Regions from separate parts of the Monashia sp. HAY1-5C genome, predicted to be linked through region 2. Evidence: predicted binding sites of a transcription regulator. Region 2 holds the regulator's gene; each other region holds the start of a gene.
The links. Region 2 encodes LexA, which represses DNA repair genes until DNA is damaged. Its sites were predicted from a motif close to TCGAACANNTGTTCGA; they were not measured.

Region 1: ruvC (crossover junction endodeoxyribonuclease RuvC) is a predicted target of LexA. The motif match lies at 2,508-2,523, and genes of this name have one in related genera.
Region 3: ACR9ZK_RS10050 (HNH endonuclease signature motif containing protein) is a predicted target of LexA. The motif match lies at 4,164-4,179, and genes of this name have one in related genera.

What each region holds. Positions count from the first base shown of each region.
Region 1 is NZ_JBPGXG010000129.1:4,804-10,752, forward strand. Features, by position in the region: gene kynU (kynureninase) at 1-904, opposite strand, end outside; gene pdxT (pyridoxal 5'-phosphate synthase glutaminase subunit PdxT) at 1,025-1,630, shown strand; gene ACR9ZK_RS17180 (YebC/PmpR family DNA-binding transcriptional regulator) at 1,652-2,410, shown strand; gene ruvC (crossover junction endodeoxyribonuclease RuvC) at 2,579-3,187, shown strand; gene ruvA (Holliday junction branch migration protein RuvA) at 3,184-3,786, shown strand; gene ruvB (Holliday junction branch migration DNA helicase RuvB) at 3,783-4,934, shown strand; gene yajC (preprotein translocase subunit YajC) at 5,159-5,500, shown strand; gene secD (protein translocase subunit SecD) at 5,508-5,949, shown strand, end outside.
Region 2 is NZ_JBPGXG010000011.1:38,419-44,367, forward strand. Features, by position in the region: gene ACR9ZK_RS03155 (alpha/beta hydrolase) at 1-1,553, opposite strand, end outside; gene ACR9ZK_RS03160 (hypothetical protein) at 1,550-1,855, opposite strand; gene ACR9ZK_RS03165 (LysM peptidoglycan-binding domain-containing protein) at 2,118-2,531, opposite strand; gene lexA (transcriptional repressor LexA) at 2,760-3,467, shown strand; gene ACR9ZK_RS03175 (hypothetical protein) at 3,582-4,487, shown strand; gene ACR9ZK_RS03180 (PKD domain-containing protein) at 4,524-4,979, opposite strand; gene ACR9ZK_RS03185 (hypothetical protein) at 5,459-5,949, opposite strand, start outside.
Region 3 is NZ_JBPGXG010000052.1:10,990-16,938, reverse strand. Features, by position in the region: gene ACR9ZK_RS10055 (family 43 glycosylhydrolase) at 1-3,591, shown strand, start outside; gene ACR9ZK_RS10050 (HNH endonuclease signature motif containing protein) at 4,187-5,632, shown strand; gene ACR9ZK_RS10045 (hypothetical protein) at 5,701-5,949, opposite strand, start outside.

The sequences.
Region 1 (5,949 bases), on a different contig from region 2:
CGTCGTAGGCCGTCAGGGCCGCCTCCAGGGCGAGGACGGACAGCAGCGGCGGGGTGCCGACCCGGGCTCGGGTGATGCCGGCGTGCGGCTCGTAGTCCGGGCTCATGTCGAAGGGCCGGGCGTGCCCCTGCCAGCCGGCCAGCGGCTGGTCGAACCGGTCCTGGTGCCGGGCCGCGACGTAGATGAACGCCGGAGCCCCGGGGCCGCCGTTGAGGTACTTGTAGCCGCAGCCGACGGCCAGGTCGACGCCGTTCGCGTCGAGGTCGACGTCGACGACGCCCGCCGAGTGGCACAGGTCCCAGCAGACGAGCGCACCCTCCTCGTGCGCGACGTCGGTCAGGGGGCGAAGGTCCCACAGCTCACCGGTGCGGTAGTCGACGCTCGAGTAGGCGGCGAGGGCGAGGGCGTCACCCACTTCGTGGACGGCGGCGACCGCGTCGCGCGGCGACACCCGTCGCACCTCGAGGCCGCAGAGGCGGGCGGCTGCCTCGGTCATGTAGAGGTCGGTCGGGAACGAGTCGGGGTCGGTGAGCACGACGGTGCGGCCCGGCCGCAGTCGTGCCGCGCCCACGACGGCCTTGAACAGGTTGACCGACGTCGAGTCGGTGACGACGACCTGGCCCGGTGCCGCCCCGACGATGCGCCCCACCGCGTCGCCGACGCGGGTCTGCGCGCCCCACCAGTCGGCCTCGTTCCAGGACCGGATGAGTCGCTCGCCCCACTGGCGGCGCACGACGTCCTCGAGGACCGGTCCGACGGCGCGCGGCAGGGCCCCGAGCGAGTTGCCGTCGAGGTAGATGACGCCCTCCGGCAGGTCGAAGAGGTCACGGGTTCCCGCCAGGGGCGACGCGGCGTCCGCGGCCTCGGCGGCGGACAGGAGGGTGTCGAGAGCGCTGAGGGTCATGGCCGCAACGTATCCCGGTCGGCCCGGCGCGCGTCAGGACCGGTCCGTCACCGACTGTCTCGGGTCCCAGACGCCGGGCCGGTGTGACCCGCAGGGAGCGCGCGGCATACCCTCGCCCTCATGGCAGCACCCCGCATCGGCGTCCTCGCCGTCCAGGGCGACGTCCGCGAGCACGCCGCAGCCCTCACCGACCTCGGCGCCGACGTCACCCTGGTCCGGCGTCCCGGCGAGGTCGACCGGCTCGACGGGCTCGTCGTGCCCGGCGGCGAGTCGACCACCATGGACAAGCTCGTCCGCGCCTTCGACCTCCAGGAACCGCTGCGACGGCGCATCGCCGAGGGACTCCCGGTGTTCGGGTCGTGCGCCGGCATGATCATGCTCGCCGACCGCATCGCCGACGGACGCCCGGACCAGCAGACCCTCGGCGGCCTCGACGTCACCGTGCGCCGCAACGCCTTCGGCCGGCAGGTCGACTCCTTCGAGCAGGACCTCGAGTTCGCCGGCCTCGACGGCACGGTGCACGCCGTCTTCATCCGCGCTCCGTGGGTCGAGACGGCGGGGGAGGCCGTCGAGGTGCTCGCGCGAGTCAGCGACGGGCCGGCCGCCGGTAGGATCGTCGCGGTTCGGCAGGGGAACCTCATGGCGACCTCCTTCCATCCCGAGGTCGGGGGAGACCGCCGCATCCACGCCGAGTTCGTCAAGATCGTCACGCAGCACTGCCAGTAGACCGGAACGCGAGGACACTGCATGAGCGGCCACTCCAAATGGGCCACCACGAAGCACAAGAAGGCTGCCATCGACGCCAAGCGCGGCAAGCTCTTCGCCAAGCTCATCAAGAACATCGAGGTCGCGGCCAAGCAGGGCGGCGGTGACCCCGCCGGCAACCCGACGCTCTACGACGCGATCCAGAAGGCGAAGAAGACCTCGGTCCCGAACGACAACATCGACCGCGCCGTCAAGCGTGGCTCGGGTGCCGAGGCCGGCGGGTCCGACTGGCAGACGATCATGTACGAGGGCTACGCGCCCAACGGCGTCGCGCTCCTCATCGAGTGCCTCACCGACAACCGCAACCGTGCGGCTGCCGAGGTCCGCACGGCCCTGACCCGCAACGGCGGCCAGCTGGCCGACCCGGGCTCGGTCGCCTACGTCTTCAACCGCAAGGGCGTCGTCATCGTGCCCAAGGACGGCACGTCCGAGGACGACATCCTCGAGGTCGTCCTCGAGGCGGGCGCCGAAGAGGTCAACGACAACGGCGACACCTGGGAGATCGTCTCCGAGGCAAGCGACTTCGTCGCGGTCCGCCGGGCCGTCCAGGAGGCCGGCATCGACTACGACTCCGCCGAGGCGTCCTTCGTGCCCAACCTGCAGGTGCCCCTCGGCCTCGACGGCGCGAAGAAGATGATCCGCGTCATCGACGCCCTCGAGGACAGCGACGACGTCCAGAACGTCTACGCCAACGGCGACATCCCCGACGACGTGCTCGCGGAGCTCGACGCCGAGGAGTGAGCCCACCCGGACGGCGTCGTCCGAGCGCAGACGAGGAGGCACGTCGGTGACCGGCGTGCCTCCTCGTCGCCGGCGGACCGGGCGGTTAGCGTTGGTCCCGAACACCTGTTCGGATCGGCCGCCGGTTCGAACCGCCCGACCGACCCGACGACCGCCCCAGGAGGTGCCGTGCGCGTCCTCGCCGTCGACCCCGGCCTGACCCGCTGCGGCGTCGGCGTCGTCGACGGGTCTCCCGGGCGGCGGCTCGCGCTCGTCGAGGTCGGCGTGATCCGCACCCCGTCCGGCGACCCGACGCCGCGCCGCCTGGTCGCCGTCGAGGACGAGATGCGGCACTGGTTCGAGCGGCACCGGCCCGAGGCCGTCGCCATCGAGCGCGTCTTCGCCGACACCAACGTCTCGACGGTCATGGGCACCGCCCAGGTCACGGGCATCGTCATGATGCTCGCCGAGCGGCGCGGCCTACCCGTCACGCTGCACACCCCCACCGAGGTCAAGGCGGCCGTGAGCGGCAGCGGCCGCGCGGACAAGGCGCAGGTCACGACGATGGTGACCCGCCTCCTCGGCCTCGACACGCCACCGAAGCCCGCCGACGCCGCCGACGCCCTCGCCCTCGCCATCTGCCACGTGTGGCGCGGCGGCACCCAGAACCGGCTCGAGCAGGCGCGCGACGAGCTGCTCGCCCGCCGGCCCCGCGCCTCCCGTCCGTCGCGCACGCCGACCGCCTCGACCCCACCGGCCCGTCCCGCTCGCACCCTCCCAGGAGCCCGCCCCCGATGATCGCGTCCCTGTCCGGCACCGTCCTCAAGGTCGGCCTCGACTCCCTCGTCCTCGGGGTCGGCGGCGTGGGGATGCTCGTGCACACGACGCCCGCGACGGCGGCGTCGGTCCGGCACGGCGCGCAGGCCGACCTCGCCACGACGCTCGTCGTGCGCGAGGACTCGCTGACGCTGTACGGCTTCGCCACCGACGACGAGAAGCTCGTCTTCGAGACCGTCCAGACCGTGTCCGGCGTCGGCCCGCGTCTCGCGCTCGCGCTTCTCGCCGTCCACTCGCCCGACGCGGTCCGGGTGGCCCTCGGCACGGGCGACGTCGCGGCGCTGACCAAGGTGCCGGGCATCGGCCGCAAGGGCGCCGAGCGGCTCGTGCTCGAGCTCAAGGACAAGCTCGGCGCGCTCCCCGGGTCCGGCAGCGCGGCCGAGCCGGTCCCGCTCGAGACGGGCGACGCGTGGCGCGAGCAGGTGCGCGAGGCCCTCGTCGGGCTGGGGTGGAACGTGCGACAGGCCGAGGACGCCCTCGACAAGGTCGCGCCGAGAGCCGCGGAGGGCGCCGGCGTCTCCGCGCTCCTGCGGGCCGCCCTCCAGGAGCTGGGCCGATGAGCCGCGACCGGTCCGGCGCCGAGGCCGCCGACCTGCCCGACCTCGAGGTCTGGGACGACGGGTCGTTCGACGCGACCGCGCGCATCGTCGACGCGCGGGTCCACGACGACGGCCCGGGTGACGAGCGCCAGGTCGAGGCCGCGCTCCGCCCGCGTCGCCTCGACGACTTCCCCGGGCAGGACCGCGTCCGCGAGCAGCTCGGGCTCGTCCTCACGGCGGCCCGCGGTCGCGGCACGCCGCCGGACCACGTCCTGTTGTCCGGGCCCCCCGGGCTCGGCAAGACCACGCTGGCGATGATCGTCGCGAGCGAGCTCGAGCAGCCGATCCGCATCACGTCGGGACCCGCCATCCAGCACGCGGGTGACCTCGCGTCCGTGCTGTCCTCCCTCGCCGAGGGCGAGGTCCTCTTCCTCGACGAGATCCACCGGATGTCCCGCTCGGCCGAGGAGATGCTCTACCTGGCCATGGAGGACTTCCGGGTCGACGTCATCATCGGCAAGGGCCCCGGAGCCACCGCCATCCCGCTCGAGCTGCCCCCCTTCACGGTCGTGGGCGCGACGACGCGCGCCGGTCTGCTGCCGGCGCCCCTGCGCGACCGCTTCGGCTTCACCGGCCACCTCGACTTCTACGCGCCGCAGGACCTCGTCTCGATCCTGCACCGCTCGGCGCGGCTGCTCGGGCTCGACGCCGACGAGGACGGCATCGCCGAGATCGCGCTGCGCTCCCGCGGGACCCCGCGCATCGCCAACCGGTTGCTGCGCCGGGTCCGCGACTGGGCGCAGGTCCACGGCGAGCACCGGGTCAGCCGCAGCGCGGCACGCAGGGCCCTCGAGCTGTTCGACGTCGACGAACGCGGCCTCGACCGCCTCGACCGCGCCGTCCTCGAGGCACTGTGTCGGCGCTTCGCCGGAGGCCCCGTCGGGTTGTCCACGCTCGCCGTGGCGGTGGGGGAGGAGCCGGACACCGTCGAGACCGTCGCGGAACCGTTCCTCGTGCGCGAGGGCTTCATGGTGCGCACGCCCCGCGGCCGCGCCGCCTCGACCCTGGCCTGGGAGCACCTCGGTCTGGCTCCGCCCGCCGACGCCCAGGCCATCTGGTCGGCGACCCTGCCGCTCGACGACGCCGGCGGCGGCCGCTTCGACGGCTGAGCAAACGCTGCCAAAACGTGACCGCAGGCCCGCGTGTGAACGATGTGAGCGTTCTGACAAACTGCGGGCGCGCACGTAGACTCCTGCGGGCACCCTCGCCGCTGCCGCGGCACCATCAGGTGCCTCCGGTCGTTGACGCCACAGCCGACGCCCCACCGGTCCCACACGATCGGGATCGCCGTGCTGGGTGTGCACCGGACGTAGACACGAAGGATTGAGCTGACATGAACTCCAACGGGTCCTTCTCGTTGCTGATCTTCCTCCTGCCCCTGCTCCTCATCGGGTGGCTGTTCTGGACCCAGAACAAGCGGATGAGGCAGATGCGGGAGTTCAGCTCCGCCCTGTCCGTCGGCGACCAGGTCGTCACGTCCTCCGGCATCTTCGGCACCGTCCGCCACCTCGACGACTCCTCCGCCTGGCTCGAGGTCGCCGAGGGCGTCACGATCCGCGTCGACCGCCGCGCCGTCGCGATGAAGCAGGACCCCGCGGCCGCCGGCGGCTCCAGCGAGGGTCCTGCCGTGGCTCCCGGCGACGACGCGCCCGGCACCACCCCGACGGGTCAGTGAGGCCTCCGTGGCACGCACGTCCATCCGCAGGTCCGCGACACGCACCCTCGTCGCGCTCGTCGTCCTCATCCTCGGCCTCGGCGCCCTGACCGCGGGCCTGGCGAAGTGGGGTGGCGGTTCCGTCGCCCCGCGTCTGGGTCTCGACCTCGAGGGCGGCACCGAGCTGGTCCTCAAGCCGGTGACGGTCGGCAACGCCGCACCGGTGACCCAGGGGCAGATCGACCAGGCCGTCGACATCATCCGCCAGCGCATCGACGCCAACGGGGTCAGCGAGGCGGAGATCTCGACGCAGGGCGGCGACAACATCGTCGTGTCGATCCCGGGCAGCCCGACCAAGGAGCAGCTCGACGCCATCCGCAAGCCGTCCCAGCTGCGCTTCCGGGCCGTGTTCGTCCAGACCGTCGACACCACCGCAGCTCAGGTGAACCCCGGTGGCGGCGCGACGGGCT
Region 2 (5,949 bases):
GGCTCGTCGGCCCCCGCCCCGATGGCGCGCCAGGCGTTGCATGCCCTGGCCGGGTCCTTGAGCGACGTCGTCGACAGCCAGACGGCACCCCGGACGGTGTCCGGGCGCTGCCCGTGCAGCGGCCAGCCCGGCCGCGCGACGAGGTCATGAGCGGCGGACAGGACGTTGAACGACCCCGGCTTGAGGCCGGTCCGTTCGATGCGGTCGAAAGGGACGCCCGGCGACCCGAAGACGGCGACGTCATCCACCGAGCTCGTCAGCAGGAGGGCGTGACCGGCGAGCACCGAGCCGTACGAGTGCGCCCACACGGTCTGGTGCACGCGCCGGTCCCGTGCCGCCCCGACCCCGGTGACGAACGCCGCGAGCTCGTCCGCGTTGTCCCGGGCCAGCTTCGGGTTGAGCACGCTGCGATCGATGCTGGTCAGCACCTCGTCGGCCTGGGGAGCCTCGTACCCCATCCAGGTGACGATCGCGACGTCCGTACCATTCGCCTCGGTGAGGGCCTGACGGCGGAGCGGCGCGAAGAGGTCGTCATAGCGCTCGAGGTCGCCCCGGGCCGTCGTCCCCATGCCCCCGACGAAGGTGACGACGTGCTCTGCCCGGTCCACGTCGCCCTGCGCGAGGACCACCTTGACGTCGGCGCCGGTGGCATCGACGAGCACGAGCCGGCGAGCCACCCCGTCCCGACGCCCGATGACGGCGCGGATCGCCCGCAGGTCCTCGACACGGTCGCGAGTCCGGGCCACGGCGCCCGCCGTCCGCCGGCTCCGCGGGTCGCGGCGGGCAGCCTCGTAGGCGCTCGACGCCGCTCGTTCTGCCTCCGCGAGGAGGACGAGGTTCGCCTCGTGCCGCGCTACGGCCGGGATGCCGTCACGCGCACCGACCCACTGCGGGTGCTCGTGGACGACGGCGTTGCGCTCCGCCTCGGTGAGGCAGCGCCACCAGGCGGCGGACGCGTAGGCGCCGGACGCGTCGTGGACGACGACCGGAGGCACCGGCACGGGCGGGGTGCTCCTCGCGGCTAGAAGATCCATCGCGGACCGACCACCGCGCGCGCCGGAGAGGAGGTCCGCCGCGAGGCCGGCATCGACGTCTGTCGCGATGCGCACGGCCTGACGGAGGTAGGTGTGGACCTCCTCGCGCAGCAGCTCGTCGCGTCGAGCGCGGTGGGCCTCGAGGACCGGGTCGAGACCGGTCGCGCGCACGGGCAGGAACAGCGTGCCGTCGTGTCCGAGCCAGGCGCCGTCGGAGGCCGCGCGCTCGTCGGCCCGGGCGAGCAGGTCCTGGGCGGCCTGGAGGCGGGTGGCGCCGTCCTGCAAGGCAGTGGACGACGCCGCCAGGCACGCCGCGAGGCGGGCGAGGCCGGCGACGAGGGTCACCTGCCGTTCGGCGGCCGCGCTCGACGCCGGTCCCGACCACGTCGAGCCCCGGCGATGCAGCAGGTCCGCGACGACGGCCTGGACCTCGAGGCGGCTCTGCGTGAGACGGCGGGCGGCGAGCTCGAGGGCACCGGGACGAGCCGTCCGCACGCGAGCGACGTCGAACGTCGTCACGGCGCACCGTCACCGGACGGGTTCGTGAACGCCCGGGCGGCGGCATGCTCGACCGCGGAGTAGAGCCTCGAGGCCTCCTGGAGGGCCGACCCGAGGCCGAGCAGCTCCACACGGGCCTCACGAAGACGTTCTCGCCAGGCGAGCGAGATCCGGGAGACGGATGCGGCGAGCATGCCGCCGGCGAGCGCCACCCCGACCGGCTCGACCGCGAGATCCGGCCTCACCACGGTCAGGCGCGCGAGCGCCCAGTCTGCCGTCGCGGCGGCGTCGTCGACCGTGCCCGTGTCCACCTCGTACCGCATGCGCGCTCCCCTTCCCGAGATCCCCACGGTAGGAAGGACATCGCTCGCGGGCAGAGGTGCATCCACAGGCCCGGGGACCGGCGCCCAGCGTCCATGCCTCATCCACAGGGCGGCCGAAGCCGGACACAGCAGGACGCCGCACCCGAAGGGGTGCGGCGTCCGGGCCACCAGACGGGGTCGAAGCGCCTGGAGGGCCAGCCGCTGAAGGTGGAGCCAACGCGGCGGTCGGGGGACGTGCCGGGAGGCGGCACGAACGGCGACGTCAGGGAGCCGGGATGACGAGCCGCTGGCCCGTGTGGATCATCGACGTCGAGAGGGAGTTGGCCAGCTGCAGCTCGACGACCCCCTCGCGCACCGGAAGGCCCGGGAGCTCACGAGCCGCGATGCCCGACAGGGTCTGACCTGACTCGACCGTGATCGTGCGCGGTGCACCCGTGGCCGAGGCGAGCTGACCGGCGAGGCCGATCCCGAGGGCGAGGACCACGGCGCCGACGAAGAGCGTCACGACGAGGCGGCCGAACCGCGTCAGGCGCATCCGCGGGCGGGCGGCACGGGCGGCCCGCACGGCGGCGCGTCCGGTGGGAACGAGGACGAGCTGCGGCCGCGAGACGAAGTCGGACTCCCCGACCTCCGTCTCCCGCTGCCGGCGAACGGCTTCGATGGCGACCACGCTCATGCTGACCTCCCCTTGCTGCTGACTTGCGAACATGTGTTCGATAGAACGCCTGTACGAGTTGTAGCACGTCTGGTCGATGAAGTCGAGACATGCTTCGAACAGGTGTTTGGCAACTGTGTTCGAACCCCGTACGCTTTCCTCACACCACCAACCACACCAGTCACCACTGACACTGGCCTCGCGAGCGCCGGGACCGGGGTGCCTGGGGCCGCCGACGAAGGGGACACCATGGGCGTGACCGAGCTTCCCGACCGCGACAAGGGCGATGGGCTGACGATGCGCCAGCGGCGCGTGCTCGAGGTGATCCGCAACTCCGTCGACCGACGCGGCTACCCGCCGAGCATGCGCGAGATCGGTGAGGCCGTCGGGCTCGCCAGCCCGTCGAGCGTCAGCCACCAGCTCGCCGCCCTCGAGCGCAAGGGCTACCTGCGTCGGGACCCCAACCGTCCGCGCGCCCTCGAGGTCGTCTCCCCCGACGCCGGAGACGCGACGGGGCGCCGCGGGCGCGCCGCAGCGTCCGACCAGCACGACGTCGAGACCGACTCCGGTGACACGCGCCCCGAGGCGTCGTACGTCCCCGTCCTCGGCAAGATCGCCGCCGGGGTGCCCATCACCGCCGAGGAGGTCGTCGAGGACGTCTTCCCGCTGCCCCGCCAGGTCGTCGGCGAGGGGCAGCTCTTCCTGCTCAAGGTCCAGGGCGACTCGATGGTCGACGCCGCGATCTGCGATGGCGACTGGGTGGTCGTGCGCCAGCAGCCGACTGCCGAGAACGGCGACATCGTCGCGGCGATGCTCGACAACGAGGCCACGGTGAAGACCTTCAAGCGCAAGGACGGTCACGTGTGGTTGCTGCCTCACAACGAGGCCTACGACCCGATCGACGGCGACGATGCGACGATCCTCGGAAAGGTGACCGCAGTCCTGCGTCGCGTCTGAGCAGCCCCCACCGCGGCCACATCACGGGCGCGTCGCGGATCCTCCGCGGCGCGTCGTGAGGTATCCGCACCCTGGACTCGCCACTCTGGGAGCACAGTGCCTGAGGAGGACGCCATGCCCGACCGGCCCGACCGCGACGTCGTCTTCACGTATCGCTATCTGCGGGGCGGCATGGTGGCGCTGCTGCTCATGCTGCTGCTGTCCGTCGTGCTCCAGTGGTGGTGGGGCACGAACCGGTCGTGCTGGCTGGGCTCGATCAGCGCCTACTACTTCACCCCTGCGCGCACGGTCTTCGTCGGCAGCCTCTGCGCGCTCGGCGCCGCCCTCGTCGTCTACAAGGGCCACTCGTCGGAGGAGGACGTGCTCCTCAACTTCTCCGGCTTCATGGCGTTCGTGGTCGCGATGGTGCCCACCGTCCCGGACGATCGCTGCAGTGTTGCAGGCGCGCCGAACCCGTTCGCCCTGCCCACGACGGCCATCTCCGACGCGGTCGACAACAGCGTGTGGTCCCTGGTCGCCGTGGGTCTCCTCGCCCTCGTCGTGACGGCATGGCTGCGACGCGCCGAGCTCAGGGACCCCGCACGCCGACCACCGGTGCGCACCCTGCTCGTCACCGCGGCGTGCAGTGCCGTGGTCGTGTTCGAGCTCGTGCTCTTCCTCGCGCTGCCCGACCGTTTCGTGGCCCTGAGCCACGGCATCGCCGCCGCGACGATGGTGGCCGGCGTCATCGCCGTCATGGTCCTCAGCGCCTTCCGGGTCGAGGACCGACACACCTCGACCCAAGAAGCGGCGGGGTACAAGAGGTGGTACCTCGTCATCGCCGGGACCCTGGCTGCGCTGCTGGCCCTCACGGTGCTCGCACACCTGACGCTGCACGGCTTCGACCACGTGATCCTGATCTGCGAGGTCATCATCATCGTCCTGTTCTGCGCCTACTGGATCCTCCAGACCAAGGAGCTGTGGGACCTGCGCGACAGCACGGACCTCGAGGCTCGTAGGGGCGCCGCCATCGCCGAGTGACGGCCCGGTGGTTCGCCACCGCGGGTCGTCGGACGATTAGTTGCGGACGAGGACGCTCCGCGCCTCCTTGACGGTGATCGGGGTGCCCGGCTGCGGCACGGTCACCGTGTCGGGGATCGAGATCCACGCGCCGCCGTTGATGCGGAAGTCCGCGCCGAACGTCACGTCGACCCGCGACGTGTACGTGCCCGGTCTGCGGTAGGTGTGGACGATGTCGCCGTCGGGGTAGACGCCACCGGGCGAGGTGGTGGGACCCTCGCTCGTGCCGTCCCCGAATCGGTACACGTAGCTGACGAGCTTCGGACGGATCTCGACGCGGTACCCGAACATCGTGGCCGGGTCGACGAGGTCGATCTCGCCCGGCTCAAACCCGCTGCTGGCCCAGTCGACCTTGTAGAAGGTCTTGAGGTTGACGAGCGTCGTGTTCCCCTTCGGCTGCGTGGAGATCGTTCCGTGGGACCACGGCGTCTTATGCCACGCCGCAATAATCATGGATAGAGTCGGCAGTGGCTTGACTCCGGGGACCATTTCGGGGAGGCAGGTCGTGCCCAGAAGGATCCACCCGTTTGGTTCCACCACCCCCCTGGTTGCCGGCATGCGGTCGGACGTTGGCTTACCGGTCTCGTCCACCCACATGCGCAAGACGTCGGTGAGGGGCCCGCGGCCCTCCGTCGCGCTGTTTCCTGCACATGCGAGGACGGCTTCTTCATAACAAGGTGCGCTCGCGTCACGACCGCCAAGGTCACACGCACTGATTCGGGTGCGATATGTCCAATGGGGCTGCGGGCTTGCCAGGGCACGCTGATATTCGGCCTGAAGGTCTGACAATTCTTGGCGGGTGACGTCCACGGTCGTCCCGTCGGCGCCGCTCCCGGATCCCCACCCGTCCTTGGCAAAGGCAATCGGAGTGAGCAAGGCCCCCAGCGCCACCGCACCTGCAATGCCCCAAGCGAGCCGCCTCAGATTGGCGCTCACGCTACGTCCTTGATCGCCTGTACAGACCATCCAGACCGCGTCCACACCAAGTAGAACATGTTGGTAGTGTTTGAGCGCTTGTCCGTGTCGACCACCTTTCCAGACTTGTCGACAATTCGCGCGCCGGTCTGACCACCATACATTTGGACGCGCAATGGACTAAAGGACGCGGCAAGAGTTACAAGCTCATCAATTCGAACCGGGTCCGAATCGTACCTCTGCCCCTTTTCCGCCAACTCCGCCGATGTCCTCATAAACGATGCACAAGATTGAGACTCTGAGAGGCAAAGCGGCTTCAGCGCAGACGCGTCCGGTCGCCGCCACGACGCATTTAATTCACGAATGAAGTATCTAACAAAGGCTTCGGCGCCGGCCTTGTCCTTGGTCTTGGCCGCGTCGGGGAGGCCTGCCGGGAAGGTGGGGCCTGCACTGGTCGATGCGGTCGTGGGCGCCGCTGAGGTCGTGCTCGTCCCACTCGCGGTCGTCG
Region 3 (5,949 bases), on a different contig from region 2:
ATCGCGAGCGGCAACTGGTCCACCGAGCAGACCGTCACGGCCGGCCGCAACGTCGACCGCGGCCAGTGGCGCACCCTGACCTACACGCTCGACGCCGGCACCGCCGTGCTGTACGAGGACGGCGTCGAGGTCGGGCGCCGGACCGGAGTCACCCTGACACCCGGATCGATCGGCGGCGGGACGACCACGGCCAACTACCTCGGCCGCTCGGTCTACACCGCGGACAGGTACCTCAAGGGCAGGGTGCGCGACTTCCGCGTCTACGACAGGGCCCTCACCGGCGACGAGGCGCGGCAGCTCGGCGCGCTGACCGCCTCGCTGCGCGTGGCCTCCGACGCCGCGGCTCTCGACCTCGGTGACACCTCGGCCGTCACCGACGACCTTCCGTTGTCGACGAAGGGTGCCGGCGGCTCGACCGTCGCCTGGGCCTCGAGCGACCCGGGCGTCGTGGCCCCCGACGGAACGGTGACGCGTCCGGCCCCCGGCGCCGGGAACTCCACCGTCACGCTGACGGCCACCGTCTCGTACGCCGCGTCCTCGGCGACGAAGACGTTCACCGTCACGGTGCTGCAGGACATCACGGCGGAGCAGAAGGTCGCGAACGCCCTTGCGGCCGTGTCGATCCCGGATGCCACTGCCGTCCGCGGCAACGTCACGCTCCCGACGGCCGGAGCGCGCGGCGTCACCCTGTCGTGGACGACGAAGGACCCCGAGGTCGTCACGGCGACCGGTGAGGTGACGCGGCCGCCCTACGGCAGCAAGGCGGCCGCCGGTCGCCTCGTGGTCCGCGCCACGCTCGGCTCCGTGTCCGACACCCGCAACCTCACCCTGACCGTCCTGCCGCTGCCGAAGAAGGAGGCCCTCGAGGGCTACGCCTTCGCGTACTTCACCGGCGAGGGCACGGCCGACGGTGAGCAGATCTACATGGCGGCGAGCCGGGGCAACGACCCGCTCCACTGGGACGAGCTCAACGGTGGGCGGCCCGTCCTCACCTCGACCGAGGGCGAGGAGGGGGTCCGTGACCCCTTCGTCATCCGCAGCCCCGAGGGCGACCGCTTCTTCCTCATCGCGACCGACCTCAAGATCTACGGCAACGGTGACTGGGACCGCAGCCAGCGCACCGGCAGCCGCTACATCGAGGTGTGGGAGTCGACCGACCTCGTCAACTGGGGGCAGCAGCGTCACGTCCTCGTCTCGCCGAAGGAGGCCGGCAACACGTGGGCGCCCGAGGCGTACTACGACGACACCATCGGCGCCTACGTCGTCTTCTGGGCCTCCAAGCTCTACGCCGCGGACGACCCGCAGCACACCGGCAGCACGTACAACACGATGCAGTACGCGACGACCCGCGACTTCCGCACCTTCAGCGAGCCCAAGGTCTGGGTCGACCCCGGGTACTCGGTCATCGACTCCACGGTCATCAAGAACGGCGACACGTACTACCGGTTCACCAAGGACGAGCGGAACAACACCTCGTCGACGCCGTGCAGCAAGTTCATCCTCGAGCAGAGGTCGACGTCCTTGCGCTCGACCGACTGGGGCTTCGTCAAGGACTGCATCGGCAAGGCGACCGCGACGAGCCCGGGCATCAACCAGGGCGAGGGGCCGACGGTGTTCAAGTCGAACACCGAGGACAAGTGGTACGTCTTCATCGACGAGTTCGGCGGGCGCGGCTACGTCCCGTTCGAGACCACGGACCTGGATGCCGGCACCTTCACGATGTCGCAGGACTACCAGCTCCCGGGTCGGCCCCGACACGGCACCGTGCTGCCCGTGACGAAGGCCGAGCTCGAGCGGCTGCGGACCGGGCCGTCGCCCGCGCCGACGACGAGGAAGGGCGTCATCGCCGACTACCGCTTCGCCACGACGGCCGGGGGCACGGCGACCAGCGTTCCCGACGCGTCCGGCAACCAGCGCCCGGCGACGCTCAGGGGCGATGCGACGCGCACGACCGACGCGCTCCGGCTCGGCGGCACCGACGGCTACGTCGACCTGCCCGACAACCTCCTCGCCGGACTCGACGCCGTCACGGTGTCGACCCAGGTGTGGATCGACCCCAGCCAGCCGACGCCGTACTTCCTCTGGGGCCTCGGCAACACGCTGAACGGGTCCGGCACCGGGTACCTCTTCGCCACGGGCGACGCCTACCGCACGGCCATCGCTTCGGGGAACTGGTCGACGGAGCAGAACACGACGTCCGGACGCGACCTGCCGCGCGGTTCGTGGCACACCCTGACCTACACGCTCGCCGGCGGCACCGCGGTGCTCTACCTCGACGGGGCACAGGTCGCCCGCACCACGAACGTCACGGTGACGCCGGGGCAGCTCGGGGACGGCGTGACGACCGCCGGCTACGTGGGCCGCTCCCTGTACACGGGCGACCACTACCTCAAGGGCCGGGTCCGGTCGTTCACCCTGTGGAACCGTGGCCTCTCGGCCGAGGAGGTGCTCGCGCTGCCGGGCAACGAGACCGCGATCGGGTCGGTGACGCTCGACGCGCTCAGGGTGCCGGCGATCATCGACTCCACCGCGGGCACCGTCACGCTGCCGGTGAAGCCGGGCGCCGACGTCCGCCACCTCGCGCCGACGTTCGGCGTGCCGGGCGAGGCACGGGTGACGCCCGGCAACGGCTCGACCCAGGACTTCTCGACGCCCGTGACCTACACGGTGACCGGGGCCGACGGGACGACGCGGGCGTGGAAGGTCAGCGCGGTGGTCATGAACAGCCCGGTCCTGCCCGGCTACAACGCCGACCCGAACATCGTCCGGTTCGGGGACACGTACTGGATCTACGCGACGACGGATGGCTTCGAGGGCTGGTCGAGCACGACGTTCACGACGTGGTCGAGCACGGACCTCGTCCACTGGACCGCGCACCCGGTCATCCTCGACCTCGGGCCGGACGTCACGTGGGCCGACGGCCGGGCCTGGGCACCGGCGGCGCTCGAGAAGGACGGCCGGTACTACCTCTACTTCTGTGCGGACGCGAAGATCGGTGTGGCCGTTGCGGACTCGCCCGCCGGGCCCTTCCGGGACGCCATCGGCAAGCCGCTCGTCGCGTCGAACCCGAACGGCGGCCAGGCCATCGACCCGGCGGTCTTCACCGACGACGACGGCCAGAGCTACCTCTACTGGGGCAACGGCAACGCGTACGTCGTGCCCCTGAACGCCGACCTGACCTCGTACGACCCGGCCAGGGTGGTCCGGCTCACCGGGCTCACCGACTTCCGCGAGGGCCTGTTCATGCACAAGCGGAACGGCAAGTACTACCTGTCGTGGTCGATCGATGACACGCGCAGCGAGAACTACCGGGTCGGCTACGCGACGATGACGAGCCCCCTCGGGGCGGGCCTGGTCAACCGCGGGGTCATCCTGTCGAAAGACCCGTCGCTCGGCATCCTCGGCACCGGCCACCACTCGGTGGTCCAGGTGCCCGGCACCGACGACTGGTACATCGCCTACCACCGGTTCGCGATCCCCGGCGGCGACGGCATGCACCGCGAGGTGACCATCGACCGGCTCCGCTACAACCCGGACGGCACGATCGCCCCCGTCGTGCCGACCCTCGGGAGCGTCCCACCGCTGCGCTGACGGTGGTGACGTGACCCCACCGGTCGGCCCGCCTCCCCTCCAGCGGGCCGACCGAGTGGCCAGTGACATGCTGCGCCGCCGGCGGCGTGTCCCGGAACGACGCGTCGATCGAGTCGACCAACCACGGGTGAGCAACCCTGGGCGACGGTGACGTGCCCTCGCCGTGACCTGACGACGGCCTGCCCTGACGCGCGTCGAGATGCCCTACCCGCTGCCTAACCAGTGCGCGATCCTGCGCTTTGCGGCCGCCTAATGGACGGCCCGGGTGGGCCCGAGCCCGCCCGGGCCCGATCGCGCGCACCCGTCGGCCCGAGGGCTTGCTGCGGGCGACGGTGCGGGTCGAGACGTCGCGGTTCGCGGGGAAGAGGTCGAGGCCGGATAGAGCTCAGTACCGGGACGGCTCGTCCCGCGCTGGTCCAGGTCGACCGCGTGGCCGAGCTCGCACGTGTCTGACGCAATGGGTGCACGGATCAGCAAGAGACGATACCCGAGGTCGGCTCGGCGGCACATAGGTGTCGCGAAATCCGCTGGGGCTCAGAAGAATTGGTTGTGGACAACGGTTCCGATACCATTCGAACACCTGTACGATAAAGGTATGTCGCAGGAGGTGATCGAGCAGGACTGGGACCTCGTCGCGTCCCTGGCCGCCGACCTGCACGATGCGCACGCCCGCCTCGTCGAGGCCGTCGCCGCCGCGCTGGTCGAGGGGTCCTGGCAGGCGGCCGGGATCCGCTCTCCGGAGCACTGGCTCGTCGTGCGGGCCGGGCTCTCGCGCGGGCAGGCCGCCGCGGTCGTGCTGCTGGCCCGGCGGGCGGCCGAGCTGCCGGCCACCACCGCCTTGCTGCGCGAGGGCCGGATCAGCCTGGACCAGGCCGCGGTGGTGGCCCGGCACACCCCGGCCGCCTTCGACGAGACGGTCGCCGAGTTCGCCCGGCACGCGACGGTCCCGCAGCTGCAACGCACCGTCACCCGCTACGACTTCACCCTCGAACCTCGCCTCCTCGACGACGACGGCAACCTCCTGCCCGCCGAACGACCCACCGGTCCCGACGCCGGCGCCGAGCACGAGGCCGGGCCCGCGCGGCCGCAGCTCGTCGCCCCGGCGTCGTTGAGCATGGGAACCGGCCCCGACGGCCGGTTCCGGCTGCGGTACGAGGCGCCCGCCGAGGTCGGCGCGCTCGTGCGGGCCGCGCTCGCCGAGGCCAAGGACCACCTCTTCCGCGCTACCGGGCAGGGCCCGGACCGGCACGAGGTCATCGAGGAGGTCATCGAGGGCGACCCGGCCGCCCATCCCGGCCCGCACCGGGTCACCTGGGCCGACGCGCTCGTCCTGCTCGCGACCCGCTCCCTCGAGTCCGGAACCGCCCCCACGCGCGCCCGACGCGCCCGCTACCGGGTCCAGGTCCACCTGGACACCGACGGCGGCTGGCTCACCGGCACCCCGCGCCTGCCCCGCCACATCGCCGACGGGCTCACGTGCGACGGCACCCTGACCCCGGTCTGGCAGACCGAGGGGCACCCGGTCAACGTCGGCCGCAGCCATCGGGTCGTGCCGCACCGGACCCGGGTCCTCGTGCTGGACCGCGACCGCGGCTGCCGCTTCCCCGGTTGCCGGGCCAGCACCGACATCCACCTCGAGGTCCACCACCTCACGCACTGGCGCGACGGTGGGCCCACCGACCTGGCCAACCTGCTGTGCCTGTGCACCTTCCACCACGACGGCCACCACCGCGGCGAGTACACCATCACCGGCGACCCCACCAAGGCGGACGGGCTCGACTTCGCCAGCCGGTACGGGCTCGCGATCGGGCCGCCGGCCCGGCCACCCCGAGCCGACCGACGACCCGCCACGCACCACAGGTCAACCGAACCCGCCGGGCCAGCCGAATCGGCCAAGGCATGGCGCCCGGGCCCACCACCGCACCCACGCCCACGCCCACAGCCGCGCCTCGGGCGCACCTACCCTGCCCCGACCGGCGGCACCCTGCACCTGCACCTCGTCGACTTCACCCCCACCCGCGCCGCCCCGGCACCGGGCTGACCCGACGAGACGGGTGCCAGGGCGAACTCGGCTCGCCGACGTACGCGCCGACGTGCGCCGAGGTCGGGTCAGGGGGTCGTCGGGGTCGGAGTCGGAGGAGGCGGCGGCGGGAGGACGTAGGTCGTCGACAGGGCGCCGTTGACGAGGGCGAGGAAGGTGCCCGTCTCCTGCCGGATGACGGCGTAGCGCGCCGCTGCCTGCGGTGACCCCGCCTCGGCCTCACGCGTGGCGGCGTCGGCGAAGAGCCGGAGCGAGGACAGCCGCGCGTAGTACGTCGGGGCGTCGAGGCCCGGTGGTGGAGCGCCCGCGGCGAGCAC